DNA from 2 places in the Solibacillus sp. FSL W7-1324 genome. Region 2 is predicted to be linked to the other one. Evidence: riboswitches for the same ligand, from Rfam matches in the RefSeq annotation. Region 2 holds a riboswitch; the other holds the start of a gene.

Region 1 (7,538 bases), 670 kb from region 2:
TCCTGAACCGTTCACACCGAATAATGGTTTTGGCATAAATGTTGCATGTAAGCCATGTTTACGCGCAATTGTTTTTACTACTAACTTGAACGTTTGAATATTATCGCACGCTTCCACTGCGTTGGCATATTTGAAGTCGATTTCGTGTTGACCTGGAGCTACTTCATGGTGTGATGCTTCAATTTCAAAGCCCATTTCCTCAAGTTCCAATACGATATCGCGGCGGCAGTTTTCCCCTAAATCCGTTGGTGCCAAGTCGAAGTAGCCACCATCATCATTTAATTCCAATGTCGGATTGCCTTTTTCATCTAATTTAAATAAGAAGAATTCTGGCTCAGGTCCTAAGTTAAAGCTAGTAAAACCTAAGTCTTCCATTTCTTTTAACATTCTTTTTAAGTTTGAGCGAGGATCCCCTTCAAAAGGAGAGCCGTCCGGACGTGCGATGTCACAAATTAAACGTGCAACTTTTCCTTTTTCCGCAGTCCATGGGAAAATCATGAAGGTATCTAAATCCGGACGCAAATACATGTCAGATTCTTCAATACGTACGAAACCTTCAATTGAAGAACCGTCAAACATCATTTTGTTATCCAGCGCTTTATCTAATTGACTTACCGGAATTTCCACGTTTTTGATTGTTCCTAAAATATCAGTAAATTGTAGACGAATAAACTTTACATTTTTATCTGCCACAATCTTTTTAATGCTTTCTTTCGTCGCTTTGCTTGTTCCATTCACCGTTACATTTGCCATACTTCAACACTCTCCTTTTTAATTGGTCCTACTCAGTTTTATATTGAAAGAAACGCGATAAATCGCCTTGACGTAGTGATGTCTTTTGCATGCGCTGTGCTTGCAGCATTTCTTCTCGTAAAATCGTACGCAATTCTGTATCTGTTACGCGTACTACGTCAGGTTTCTTTACATACTCTTTTGACCTCATTGCAAATACCTTTTTGACACCCGCCATATTAATGCCCTGGTCGAGTAGCTCTCTTATTTCCAGTAATGCATCAATATCATCAAGAGAAAACATCCTACGATTCCCTTCTGATCTGGCAGGGACGATTAATTCATGTTCTTCATAATAACGAATTTGTCTAGCCGTTAATTCTGTTAACTGCATCACCATGCTAATCGGCAGTAACGGCATCGCTCTTCGAAACTCTCGACTCATCATCTCGCCTCCCTCTTCTTACCATTTACTTTAAACCAATGTAACATCCATTGTCAATCTAATGTTATAAAAACTAACATATGATTTTTAGAACAATTTAATCGCATTATTCGAACATTTCCTGTATTGGTTTTTTAATCCATGTCAACTTTCTGGACATAATTTATAATGAAATGACGTAAAATTCCAATACCAAAAACTCACTTAGTTTCTTATTTAACTTTTTTTGCAAAATAATCGGTTAATTTACCCGCTGAAAAGTAATCGAGCTAAAATTCATGTATAATTATTACCATGCAAATTGAGGGGGAATTTTATGTCGAAGCAAGACATCGCAAAGTCAATCGGACAAAAAATCATTGTTATTATTGGCGGTTTAATCGCCGCTTATGGATTAGAAGCGGTATTAATACCAAATAACGTATCGGATGGCGGAATCACGGGGATTAGTATCGTTATTTCTCAGCTAACGCCAATATCATTAGGCCTGCTGATCGCCTTACTAAACATCCCGTTTATTTATTTAGGATATAAACAAATCGGAAAAACATTTGCTATCAATTCTGTTATCGGGATTGCATCATTAGCAATCGGTACTTCGCTTATGCACCATGTACCAACAATCATTACTGGTGATGCATTGCTTATTACAGTTGTAGGGGGGATCATTTTAGGTATCGGTATGGGTTTAGCACTCCGCAATGGTGGGGCTCTCGACGGGATAGACATGCTTGCTGTGTTACTTTCCAGAAAACTCCCTTTTGGTACAAGTGATCTCATTCTATTTTTAAACTTTTTCGTTTTCATTATCGTTTCGTTTGTTTTCGGATTCAAAGGTGCCTTGCTATCAGCAATTGCGTACTATATTGCATCGAAAGTTATCATAATTGTAGAAGAAGGACTAAGCGGCTCTAAAACATACAAAATTATTACGAACGAGCCACTTAAAATGGTCGAAACGATCCGGGACCGCTTAGGACGAAGCGCCACATTCAATACGGTATACGGTGCTTACTCGCATCAGGAGTTCCAAGAAATCACTTGCGTAATTAACCGAATGGAGGAAAGCAAAATAAAAGGAATCATTCGTGAAATCGATCCGAATGCCTTTGTGACGGTGTACGAAGTAGTCGAAGTTAAAGGCGGAAACTTCAAAAAGCAAAATATCCACTAAAACAGAAAACGGGTGTGTAAAAGGAAATTTTTCCTCTTACACACCCATTTTTTAATTCGTATTTACTTCACCGCTGCGATTCGGAATACATAATCCGATAACCGCCCCAACTACAGCCGGTACAATCCATCCTAAGCCAATTGAATAAAGCGGCAAGTAGTCCGCATAAATCGTTGAAATAGATGACAACAAACTTACTTCAAATGCCGGTACACTACCGATCAATGCATTGTATCCATCAATTATACTAATAAAGAATACGAGTAAAATGGCTCCCGCAAATACAGGCTTTTTATAATGGAATAGTGGTCCTGCAAGCGCCAATATGATCAACACTATCGCCAGTGGATAAAGGAACATCAATACAGGAATTGCATATGTAATAATATTCGTTAACCCAAAGTTCGCAATGATAAACGATACAACACATAGCACCACTACAAATGTTTTGTAGCTGACCTTCGGAAACACTTCATGGAAAAATTCACTACACGAAGTGATGAGCCCAATACTCGTTTTCAAACAGGCAAGTACAATAATAATTGCCAACAAAATCGCACCGTATGAGCCGAAGTAATGATCAGCAACAGCCGCAAAAATTTGCCCGCCATTTTCAAATGTACCAATTGCGGTCACACTTGATGCTCCCATGTAAGCAATCAGACCGTATATTAGCATCATTAATGCCATTGCAAAAATACCCGATTTCCAAGTCGCTTTTGCAATTTCTTTTTTATCTGTAATACCAGTACGCTTTATCGCATGGATGACTACAATACCGAACGCAAGTGAAGCAAGTGCATCCATTGTGTTATAACCTTCTTTGAAACCAGTCATAAACGCCTCGTTAATATAGGCTCCGGCAGGTTCCACGAATTTACCCATCGGTGAAAACAGACTAATTCCGATTAATACAAATAAAAAGATTAAAAATGCCGGTGTTAAGTACTTCCCTATAATGTCCATTATTTTCGCCGGATTTAACGAAAAGTAAAAAACAATCGCGAAGAATATAAAGCTGAATACCGCAAGCCACAATGTCGCTTGTGAAGGATCGATAAACGGTTCAAATCCAACAACAAACGGTACTGTTGCTGTACGCGGAATTGCAAAAAACGGTCCGATCGTTAAATATAAAGCCAATGCAAAAAACAATCCAAACACCGGATGTACTTTACTTGCCAAATCACGCAATCCATTACTTCCCGACAATCCGATTGCCAGAATTCCTAAAAACGGCAAACCAATTGCCGTAACTAAAAAGCCAATTAGCGCAAACCAATAATTCGTTCCTGCCAATTGCCCCATTTGAATCGGAAATATTAAATTTCCCGCTCCAAAAAACATACCAAACAGCATCGTTCCGATTACTGCATAGGTTGAAAATGGTATTTTTTTGTCCATCATATTCTCTCCTAAGATGTCATTTCATGGTGTTATAATGAAACGTCCAAATTTTCTTAACAATGTACCATATCATATCAGCACTATAACAGAATGACAATAGTAATAGTAAATATAAAAGGAGCGATGTCATAAAGTTAACACTTTTACGACATCGCTCCATAATTTATTATTTAATTAAGCTAAATATTGTCTGCGCTGATTTTCAATCCATACACGCATTGTACGGTAAAGCATCGTCACAACTACAAACATCATAATCCCTTTAACAATATTAAACGGTAAAATACCTAACACGATCGTTTCGTACATATTATATTCGAAGCCTAGTAAGTACGTGTACAGCGGTAAGAACGCCACATAGTTTAATGCCGCCATTCCAAGTGACATTACAACTGTAGAAACAACTAAGCCTGTCATTAACCCTTTTGCAGAAGGGAATTTTTTATAAATATAGTAAGCTGGTAAAATGAATAATACACCTGTAGCGAAGTTTGCCATATGACCTACCGGAATTCCTTCAGGAGCCCCTGTGTAAATCCAGTCAAGCACATTTTTAACAAGTTCAACTAGGATACCTGCAACAGGTCCCATCGTAATTGCCGCAATCAATGCTGGCACATCACTGAAATCAATTTGTAAGAATACCGGGAACCATGGTAGTGGGAAGTTTAACAACATTAGTACAAATGAAACCCCACTTAGCATTGCGATTGTTACGAATGATCGTAACTTTAAACTTCTTTTTTGCATATAAATCTCTCCTCTTTGCTGATTCCATCTCGCAAGAAGAAAGGACGTATCAAATCATTTCATGAAAAAACCCTTATGCTAAACTAGAGCATAAGGGAGAAATAGGCACACTTAAATAAAGGGTCCATCTGTGCATCTGCAGCCATTCCTGTTTTTTGGTATACGAAAAATATTCCGTTAACAAATAAGGAATTAGAAATAAATACTGCAAAGCACGGCATTTTCAAAAAATGACGACCGTACCTTCACCTTCTCCCATCCAGACTATACTGTCGGCTTTGGAATTGCACCAAATCCTGCACACAAAAAGTGGCTCGCGGGCTCGAAAAGTTTGACATAACTTCCTCCAAGTAAATGGTCAGAGGTTACAACTTTTATTACCGCCGGTCGGGAGTTACACCCTGCCCCGAAGATGAATCAATATGAAATTATGTAGCAATTACCTTGCTATAACTATTATTATATATAAAAAAAAGGAATTGTAAAGCCCATTGCTTACAATTCCTAGTAAAATTATTTGAATTATTGAAATTCATAATGGATACGGTTTGCCGCAACCGGCTTCTCTACTGGTTTTGAGAAGTCAAAACCGCCCCATTGTTCCTGTACGATATTTTCAAACTTTACCTGTTTATCAAAACTTGCCGCTGTCATGATTAATCCTTCAATCATTCGCATTGCTTGAGCAGGTTCATAATTCTCCAGGTTTAAAGGTTCTTCGAATGTGATCGTAACGATTGCATCTGCTTCTTCAACTTTTAAATAAACACCAGGCAAGATGACCGTTCTGTATATATCATTTGCTTCCACCGTCATATTTTTGATCGCTTCTTGCACATCTGTAAAGCTCATTCGGAAATTCGGACTTAAATATACCGCGCCATTCCGCATCTGATACATAAAATAATTATATTGAGCATTCTCGTCATTTAATAAAAACGGCTCATTAACATCACCAATATGGTCAAAGTAAATTGGTGTTCCGGCCATATTTTCTATTTCCACTTCCGTATATGCATCACTGAAAGTATCAATAAGGGACCCTAGATAATTCGATAAGGACGCTGTTCCCGCATCATATTGGTGATCTTCCGGCAACATATGGACAAGCTTATCCCCTTCCTCACGCAATTCCCCTTTATACGGATGGTATTCATTAAAGCCCATTGACTGTTCATCAAGCAGAGGACTGAATGTGTTATAAAGTTCCAGCAACGTCGGATTCTCTTTACCCGTTTTTTCAGCAACAACTTCATTTGGAATCAATATGCTTACAGGTACACTTTCCGCATCGTCCCCTGCAAGACCAATTGTAAATAATGTGTTGCCCTCCAGCTCGTTTTCATAAACTAAAGTCCGCTCTGGCTGTGCTTCCGTTGAGAAACTATTAATCATTGAGCGTTCAGTTTGGGTAGATGCATCTTCTTTTGCGCTCATTGTCATATTCTCTTCGGTTTCCGGATCGGCAAGATCGAATGTTTCATTTTGCATAGAAACCGACTCATTATTACCTATAAATTGCGCACTGATCAAAACAATAATAAATATGGATGCAATGGAAACGAACAATGGTGCCCATCGAATACCTTTTTGATTGTTTGGCTGCAGTTGAGGCGGATCTTCATTAAATGCTCCTTCATCCATTAAACGATTGAATACCTCATCTTTTGAACGATGATCGGTTACTTTCGGTGCTTTTTTCAGAAAAAGCTCAATCTCTTTTTCATCCCAATGCTCCTTTTTCATAATGGATTCGCCTCCCTTCCTTCTTGCGCTTCCAATAACAGCCGCAAATTCTTTAAAGCACGGTGCTGTGTCGTCTTAACCTTTCCGGTCGTCCACCCTAATATTTCCGCTGTTTCCTGAATTGAAAGTTCCTGAATGAACCGCATGATAATAACCATTTTCTGATCACCTGAACATTCCTCCAACGCTACCAGTAATTGATGGAGCTGATCATTTAATTCGGTAAATTGTTCAGGTGAAGGGACCGGGCTTACAAGTTGCTCTGTCTCCCAATCAAACGCTGTAAATGCATGCTTATCACGAACTTGCTTTTTTCTGAAATAGTCGATCGCCACATTTTTCGCTATAGAAAACAGCCAAGTCTTTTCCGAGCTTTTCCCTTCGAAACGGTCGTATGATTTCAATACACGAACGTATACTTCATGGGCAAGATCCTCAGCTGCGGAACGGTTTTTTACTAAGTAAAATAAGAAATTAAAAACATCCTGATGATACGTATCGTATAATCGATGGAAAATGGATTGCTGCACCCATCCCACCTCCATTCACGTAATTTGTCGTTTTCGAATCAAAAAAGTTACAACTAATCATCCGCTTCCAAACGATCTAGTCAGTTAAAAAGAAAAGTTTATCACTTTGAACAATTCAAAATGATAAACTTTTTAAGACTAACATAATTCCATTACCCTATTTTTATCAAGGTAATGGCAAGTAAAATGTAAAGGTTGTTCCTTGCTGTTCCACGCTATCAACCAATATTCTGCCGTTATGCGCTTCCACAATGTTTTTTGTAATGGCCAAACCTAAGCCTGTTCCGCCTTTTGAACGTGTACGTGCTTTATCCGCTTTATAAAATCGTTCGAATACATACGGTAAATCATCTTGCGGAATGCCCTGCCCCGTATCCTTGATTTGAATTTTAGCGTAGTTTTGCTCATTTTCTATCGAAACGGTTACGGATCCATCTGCAGGTGTATGGCGAATCGCATTGTCAATCAAGTTCGTTAACACTTGCTCGATACGGTCCTCATCAATCGAAATAAGCGTTTCGTCCGAAAAGTTCGTTTCAATATGCAGCTGCACATGTTTTTCTTTCGCTGTCTGGTCAAACTTATGAGTCATGCGTTCAATAACCGCCACTAATGGAACGTCTTCCTTATACAAGCTCATATGCCCAGATTCCATCCGCGCCAGGTCAAGTAAATCTGTTACGAGGCGACTCATACGCTGTGATTCATCGTATATGACCCTGATCATATCAGTCCGTTCTTCTTCTGTTGTCAC
Region 2 (7,538 bases):
ATTAAATATAAGAAGCTTGAAAAATCGCATATTGTTGCATAAAAAAGACTGTCTCTAAAAGTTTTAAACTTTTAAGACAGTCTTTTTCTGTTAAGGAAATTATATACGATCGCGCTGTGGATAACATGAAACTAAATTTTTGTCCCCGTCCAGGCTAAAGCGCCAACTCCTCGGTCATTTCAGTCCCTCCGTGCAAAAGTGGTGAACCGTTTACTTTTGCGTCGGGCCTTCCTAGTCTTGCGGCTCAAACGATGTGAGTCATTGGGGGCATGCCACATGGATGTGGCGTTTTGCCCACTCGGAGTTGAACGGGCTCTTTAGCGCGTTTGTTCCTATGCCTCAAACAAATGGTCATAATTCGTCGTATCAATCTTCATTTCAGTAAGTTTTTTACGTAAAAACTTATGGTCGCGTTTTGGTGAAGCAATAATATAGCCGCGAATAATTAAGTCCAGGTCGATTTTAGAGGCACGCTCATTCAATGCGATTTCACCGATTTTACCGGCGATCTTTTCTTTCGCAACTTGGCGGAATAGCTCTGGTACAGGACTGACAAGCTCGGTAAGTAATTGTTTTTCATCTTCACCCCAAAGGTGAATCGTTTTATCTAAGTATATGTTTTGCCAATCTAGATCCGATTTACCATCCTGTTTCGGCAGAGCCTTCAAAAACTTGCGGAACATAAAAAAGCCGCCAATCCCCATAAGCGAAACCAATACTACAACCCAAAATAAAATAAACCATAAAAACCAGCCATCTAAGCCCACAATGTTCACCTCACTACTAAATATTGTCTAAGAAATTCTTTCTACTAAACTAATGGTGATATACCTCATTAATGTCTATTATATAAGGTTTTGTAAAATTTTTCATCGTCCTTGTCCCTTTTTTCTGTAAAACATGACATATATAGGGCAAGGAGGTGATAAACATGAACGAATTCGGATTTTTAACTGCAACGTTAACAGTATACTATCAGACAGGCCTTGATGAATTTAACGAGCCGATTATTAAAAGTTCCACATTCCGTAACCTGGAAAGAAATGCAACTGCACAACAGCTTTACACAGTTGCTACAACAATCGTCGGCTTAACAGATTACGATTTTATCGAATCTGTGAAAACGCAAAAAGATATTATTACAGACTAATTAAGATTAACGAAGTAAAGGAGGTGAGCGTATGGCACAAGTTCTACAATTAACATTTGCCAATATTGCAGGAAATACGATGACGATCAATATTAATGACCCGAAGCCAAATCTAACGGAGGCTGAAGTGAACGCTGCGATGCAGACGATTATTGATCAGGCGGTATTTTCGAAGGATGGATTTTTGTTTAATGTGAAAAAATCAGCGCGCATCGTTGAACGTAATGTTACAGCGATCGAACTGAACAGCTAATAGCAAGGGCGGGCCGGTGAAGTGTAATGCTTTACCGGCTTTTCAAATGTAAGGAGGGGATATTAATGGAGCAGTGGATAGCGATTCTTCAGGAAGTAACATTTCCGATCTTTATATCATTTTATTTACTGTATCGGATAGAAACAAAGCTTGAAGCGATTCATACCGCACTTGTATCATTACATCATCCTGCAGACAGAGCTTAAAAAGTTCTTCACAATGTTGACACACAACCATTCCTTCAATAACTATTGAGAATATACTAAATATTGGGTAAGATGAGAGTAATGTTCAAAGAGTGGAGAGAGAGAAATGAAAACGAAAAAAATAGTATTCGCACTTATGCTCTTGGCAGCAACCGTTCTCACAGCTTGCAGCAATTATCAGTTTAAACCGACGACAAACTTTGAAATTAGCGGGTTTACGATGACCGATCACCGGAATGATGAGGTAACACTGGAAAGTCTAAAAGGGGAACCATGGCTGGCGATGTTCATGTTTACAAGCTGTACAACGATTTGCTCGCCTATGACGATGAATATGACCCGGGTGCAGGACCACCTGGAAAAAAAAGGTCTGGAAAATTATAAAATTGTCGCGTTTTCAGTAGACCCGGACTACGATACACCGGAGCGTCTGACAGAATATTTATCGCGCCATAAACCGGTAGACGAATCAAAATGGCATATGCTGACAGGATACGATCAAAAATTTATCGAGCAATTTGGCAGAAACTCATTTAAAACTCCTGTCCAGGCAATTGAAGGGAATTCCCAAGTTATCCACGCCGATACATTTTTCCTCGTGGATGAAAAAGGAATCGCCGTGAAAAACTATTCAGGTTATGGTACTGGAGAAGATGGTGTTCCATATGAAACGATTGCGAGTGATATAGAAGCACTCATTGATGAACGTTTAAAATAATAGTGAAATGATAGATTAACTTGCGGAAAAAGTGCTGTAGCTTTTAACGCAAGTTTTTTTGATGAGTGGGAAGTGTTCTAATAAAATGTTAAATGTGCTAATAAACCCGCAGATTTTCTAATAAATTACGGAATTTCTAATATAGTTGCGGGATATGCTAAAATCAGTTCCTGTTCACTAAAAAGTACGCCAACTCTTCTAAAATCACCTGCATAAGGGCTAAAATAAATCAATTTCTTCTAATAAAAACTGGCACCAAAAAAGTGCGAAATGCCGGTTATACAACAGTTCGCACTTTTATCCAATTCTATTTAAAAAGTCCCTTTAAATTTCTCAGGCTTTACAACATAGCCCTCAATAATAAAACCGCAATCCGTACAAATAATATATTCAATATTGCATCCTAAACTTAATTTATTAACAGGTGACATCACACTGTACCCGCTATGTTTTCCTCTACCTAACTCCGTACCGCCACATTTAGGGCATTCATTTACTTTGGCGATCGATGTCATCTCTATCATCCTTTCGAAATTAATTACTCGGCAACAACATCTTGTTCTGTCAGCTTCTCTTCCTGCTTTTCCTGCATTCGATACGTGTATTTTTGCACAATTACATTAATATAAAAGAACATCCCCATGACAATTCCTGAAAATACCCAACTTGCCACTCGTTTATAAATCAGCATATCCCCATAGCTGTCAATTCCGTATTTCCGTAGCAGAAAGACCGTAATTCCTGCCATAACGAGCCCTCGAATTATGAACACAACCTGAATCAGCTGAAACCATCCGAAAATTCCTTTTTGGAAAAATAAATTTTTGCTGTCCTTTCTTGCATAGCCTTGCAAGTAGGCAAAATCAATTGCAACATACAAAGGAAAAGGCTTTTTAATGATAAATAATATTCCATAGATAAATGTGTAAAAAAGACCTAAATAAACATTATTCCAAATCATTTGCTCCGCTGAGCCTGCCAATAAATCAACCGTAGTACCTATAAGCATCGAGCTTAAAATAAACAAGCCCGTCACATTAAACTGCCGATCTTTTGCAAAGCGGTAAATTGTATAAATTATACCGGGAACGGTGGACAGCAGCATCGCGGCATAGTCACCAAATGGCTCCCGCCCAAACTTCCATATCGCATAAGGTAGGACTGCATAGAAAAGTAGTTCCAAAAAGATAAAATATTTATTTGACTGTGAATTATTCGCCATAAAAGCCTCCATTACATTGATTTCTTGTGTTAAATGAATTATATTACTGAAGATTATCCGACACTATGTTTTATAATTTAAAAACATGAAACAAGCTAATAAGCAAATGAAGGATGCTTTATCAATAGCACGATTTAGCGAAATTTTTTCAGTGTTGTACATATAACTCCTTTCGATAATTTGTAATATTATGTATATTCTTCTACGAATTACCTCTCGGAAAAGTTTCAAAATTTTAAATTCATTTACGATAGAGATAAAAGGATTGGGAAACTAAAAGTAAGTAGGTGCAAAAATACTATTAGCTTTTTAAAATATTTATGTTACAATAACTTTCAAATAAAATAATTTCCTTCGGGGTCGGGTGAAATTCCCAATCGACGGTGATGAGTTAATCTCTAAGCCCGTGAGCCACTTTTTGTGTGCAGGATTTTGGTGCAAATCCAAAGCCGACAGTTATAGTCTGGATGGGAGAAGGAATGGCAACACATTTTTAAAAATTTACTTTAAAATGTGATTTTTTGCTATACACTTTTCCTGTCGCGCCTTGTGACGGGATTTTTTTATTTTATTAAAAAGAATAATTTCCTTCGGGGTCGGGTGAAATTCCCAATCGACGGTGATGAGTCAGTCTCTAAGCCCGTGAGCCACTTTTTGTGTGCAGGATTTGGTGCGAGTCCAAAGCCGACAGTTATAGTCTGGATGGGAGAAGGAAGCAATGTCAGCAGTTTTTTGAAAATTACGTTCAAAAAGCTTATTTGATGATGCTTAATTTTCCTCTCATCGAACTCCGAAATTTTATCGGGGTTCTTTTTTAATTTTAAAAAGAGGTGAGCAGGATGTTTACAGGAATCATTGAAGAACTTGGAACGGTTGAATCGATCAGCCAGTCTACACAAGCGATGGAACTAGCCATTCGCGCAAGCAAAATTTTAGAGGATGTCCAACTTGGGGACAGCATTGCCGTTAACGGTGTCTGTCTGACAGTGAAACAATTCACAGCGACTGTATTTTTTGCGGATGTGATGCCAGAAACTGTCAAAGCAACAAGCCTCCAGCAACTTGCAGCAGGCATGCCGGTCAATCTGGAACGCGCAATGTCGGCGAACGGTCGTTTCGGCGGGCATATTGTTTCGGGCCATGTTGATGGAACTGCGACAATTCAGCGTAAAAGACCTGTCGCCAATGCAGTTTATATTGATCTGGCAATGGAAAAGCAATTAATTGCCGAATGTATCAAAAAAGGATCAATTACAGTGGATGGCACTAGTTTTACCATTTTTGATGTGACGGACACATTCATTACCATTTCCTTAATTCCGCATACGTTTGAGCAGACTGTATTAGGCTTTAAAAAGCCGGGAGATGTTGTGAACATTGAAACAGATCTAATCGGAAAATATGTAAAAAAACATTTACAAAATCAAACGGAAAGTACGATTACAATGGACTTTTTGCAACGAACAGGATTTTAAAGGAGTGGTAATAAATGAACACAATTGAAGAAGCAATTCAGGCATTGAAAAACGGTGAAATTATTATTGTCTCAGATGATGAGAACCGTGAAAATGAAGGAGATTTTCTTGTGTTAGGCGAATTCGCTACACCGGAAAACATTAATTTTATGGCGCTATATGGAAGAGGTCTTATTTGTACACCAATTTCATCTGCTATTGCAGAAAGGCTTTCCCTAAATCCAATGGTGCAAAGCAATACCGATACATATCAAACAGCATTTACGATAAGTATCGATCACATCCAGACAACAACAGGTATCAGTGCATTTGACCGTTCTAAAACGATGTTAGCATTACTGGATTCTCAAACAAAACCGGAGCATTTTCACCGTCCGGGCCATGTTTTCCCCCTCATTGCAAAACAGGGAGGCGTGGTGGAGCGTCCAGGACATACGGAAGCAGGCGTCGATCTGGCGAAGCTATGCGGTTCAAATGAAGTCGCGGTCATCTGTGAAATTATGAACGAAGATGGTTCAATGGCACGCATGCCGCAGCTTAAAAAGCTGGCACAAAAACATAACCTGAAATTTATTACTATCGAAGACTTAGTTCAATATATAAAATTAACTACCGTATTGGTATAAAAGGAGCAATTTATAATGGGAAAAACATTTGAAGCACAATTAGTCGGAACAGATTTGAAAATCGGAATTGTCGTTGGGCGATTCAATGAATTTATAAATGATAAATTATTAAGCGGAGCAATTGATGGCCTGAAGAGACATGGTGTTGATGAAGCAAACATTGATACAGCATGGGTACCAGGTGCATTTGAAGTACCGTTTGTAGCAAAAAAAATGGCTGAAACGTATAACTATGATGCCGTTATCGGTTTAGGTACAGTCATTCGTGGGTCTACAACACATTATGATTATGTATGTAACGAAGCAGCTAAAGGAATTGCAAAAGCAGGCTTGGACACAGGCGTTCCGGTAATTTTCGGCATTGTCACAACTGAAAATATCGAACAGGCAATCGAACGTGCTGGTACGAAAGCAGGCAATAAAGGGTATGACAGCGCAATGTCTGCAATTGAAATGGCAAACTTGAATAAAATGTTTAAATAAAGATTATTGAACGCCACTCCAAAAATTTGGGGTGGTTTTTTCTTTGCTTTCAATAACAAGTTTACAAATTATTTCCTGTAGATTATTATTATGTTATACGATATATCGCGTGACATAATAGTTGGAGGAATGAATATGTCTTATAATGGCGGACCGATGACGGAAGCAATGTATTATGTCCTGTTGGCATTAATGCGTCCAAACCATGGTTATCAGCTAATGCAATCCATTACAGAAGTATCAAAAGGCCGTTTGAAAATGGGGCCCGGCACATTATATGGTGTCCTGTCAAGAATGCAAAAAGACGGACTCATTGTTTTGTCAAAAGATGATGGCCGAAGAAAAATATATGAAATTACAAAAGATGGCGAGCATGCATTAAGAAACGAATATGCACGTCTGAAATCTTTAATTTCCGACAGCAGTATATTAGAGGAGGGAAACGATGGGTAAAATGGTACGTAAAATCCGACCAACCAACTATTGGCGAATCGGAGAACACGAAAGCTGGTTTTCGGACATGTCGTTACAAGGACTCCACCTTCATAAAATGGGAACTAATTTAGCCCATTTTAAAAAAGGTGACCCGAAGCGAATCGAATACCGCATTGAAGTGACAGGTAAAAAGTTAATTACATATGAGCAAATAGATCTGTACGAGGAAAACGGCTGGGAGTATGTTACAAGCTATCAGTGGTTTCATGTTTTCTCTTCGCCGGCTGAAAAAAACGCACCCGAAATTCATACAGATCCTGCTGAGCAGGCATTTACTTTGCAGCGGCTTTATAAAAAACTCGTATTTAATTTAGTATGGGTTTCTCTGGGAGTAGCCCTGATTTTAGGTATGCTTTTGGCGATGTGGTTTTTGGATGGAACGCCTGTTTTACGGTTGGTTGAAGGATATGTCGTTCAGCAAAGTACCATCACGATCCTCTATATTTACTATGTTATTAATGCGGTAAAAGCAATGCTGGCGATTAAAGAATTGAAAAAAAGTTTAAATGAAGGCAAAGCCATCAATCATCTCGCTCCATGGAAAAAGAGTTTGCGGAAAAATGGTGTATTGACGGTTGTCTTTATAGGGATTATTCTTGTATGCGGCTTAATTATGCCATTTTATCAACTGAAAAAAATGGATACCTTTACACTTCCAAAGAATGACGAAAACTTGCCGTTTGTCCGTTCAGCGGATATCGAACAAAATCCACAGCTGAACCGGGATGAATATTATACAGATGAATTCGGTTGGGCAAACCGTTATTCAACAAATTGGAGTATCTTTGCACCCGTACAGTTCGAGACGGACGAAATGTGGTTGGAAGAAAGCGAGACCTATTCACCGAGCGTTTCTTCTGAAATATACAATTTAACATTTCAGGCATTCGCTAAACCATTGCTGTCTGAC

What was found. A riboswitch is a leader RNA that binds a small molecule or an ion and turns the genes downstream of it on or off. The one in region 2 is predicted to bind FMN.
Region 1: it holds a riboswitch for FMN, as region 2 does, so the genes downstream of both, MKY71_RS05995 (ECF transporter S component) here and ribE (riboflavin synthase) in region 2, are expected to answer to the same signal.

What each region holds. Positions count from the first base shown of each region.
Region 1 is NZ_JBBOYH010000001.1:1,251,244-1,258,781, reverse strand. Features, by position in the region: gene glnA (type I glutamate--ammonia ligase) at 1-753, opposite strand, end outside; gene MKY71_RS06010 (MerR family transcriptional regulator) at 782-1,177, opposite strand; gene MKY71_RS06005 (YitT family protein) at 1,494-2,351, shown strand; gene brnQ (branched-chain amino acid transport system II carrier protein) at 2,403-3,755, opposite strand; gene MKY71_RS05995 (ECF transporter S component) at 3,933-4,508, opposite strand; FMN riboswitch at 4,752-4,926, opposite strand; gene MKY71_RS05990 (hypothetical protein) at 5,031-6,254, opposite strand; gene MKY71_RS05985 (RNA polymerase sigma factor SigX) at 6,251-6,784, opposite strand; gene MKY71_RS05980 (ATP-binding protein) at 6,951-7,538, opposite strand, start outside.
Region 2 is NZ_JBBOYH010000001.1:1,916,793-1,924,330, reverse strand. Features, by position in the region: gene MKY71_RS09320 (CcdC family protein) at 1-42, shown strand, start outside; gene MKY71_RS09315 (DUF2621 domain-containing protein) at 333-767, opposite strand; gene MKY71_RS09310 (DUF1659 domain-containing protein) at 932-1,150, shown strand; gene MKY71_RS09305 (DUF2922 domain-containing protein) at 1,182-1,403, shown strand; gene MKY71_RS09300 (YvrJ family protein) at 1,469-1,609, shown strand; gene MKY71_RS09295 (SCO family protein) at 1,716-2,327, shown strand; gene MKY71_RS09290 (transcription initiation factor TFIIIB) at 2,639-2,842, opposite strand; gene MKY71_RS09285 (VC0807 family protein) at 2,866-3,549, opposite strand; FMN riboswitch at 3,896-4,032, shown strand; FMN riboswitch at 4,132-4,267, shown strand; gene ribE (riboflavin synthase) at 4,389-5,024, shown strand; partial or broken gene ribB (3,4-dihydroxy-2-butanone-4-phosphate synthase) at 5,039-5,647, shown strand; gene ribH (6,7-dimethyl-8-ribityllumazine synthase) at 5,666-6,133, shown strand; gene MKY71_RS09265 (PadR family transcriptional regulator) at 6,269-6,586, shown strand; gene MKY71_RS09260 (DUF2812 domain-containing protein) at 6,579-7,538, shown strand, end outside.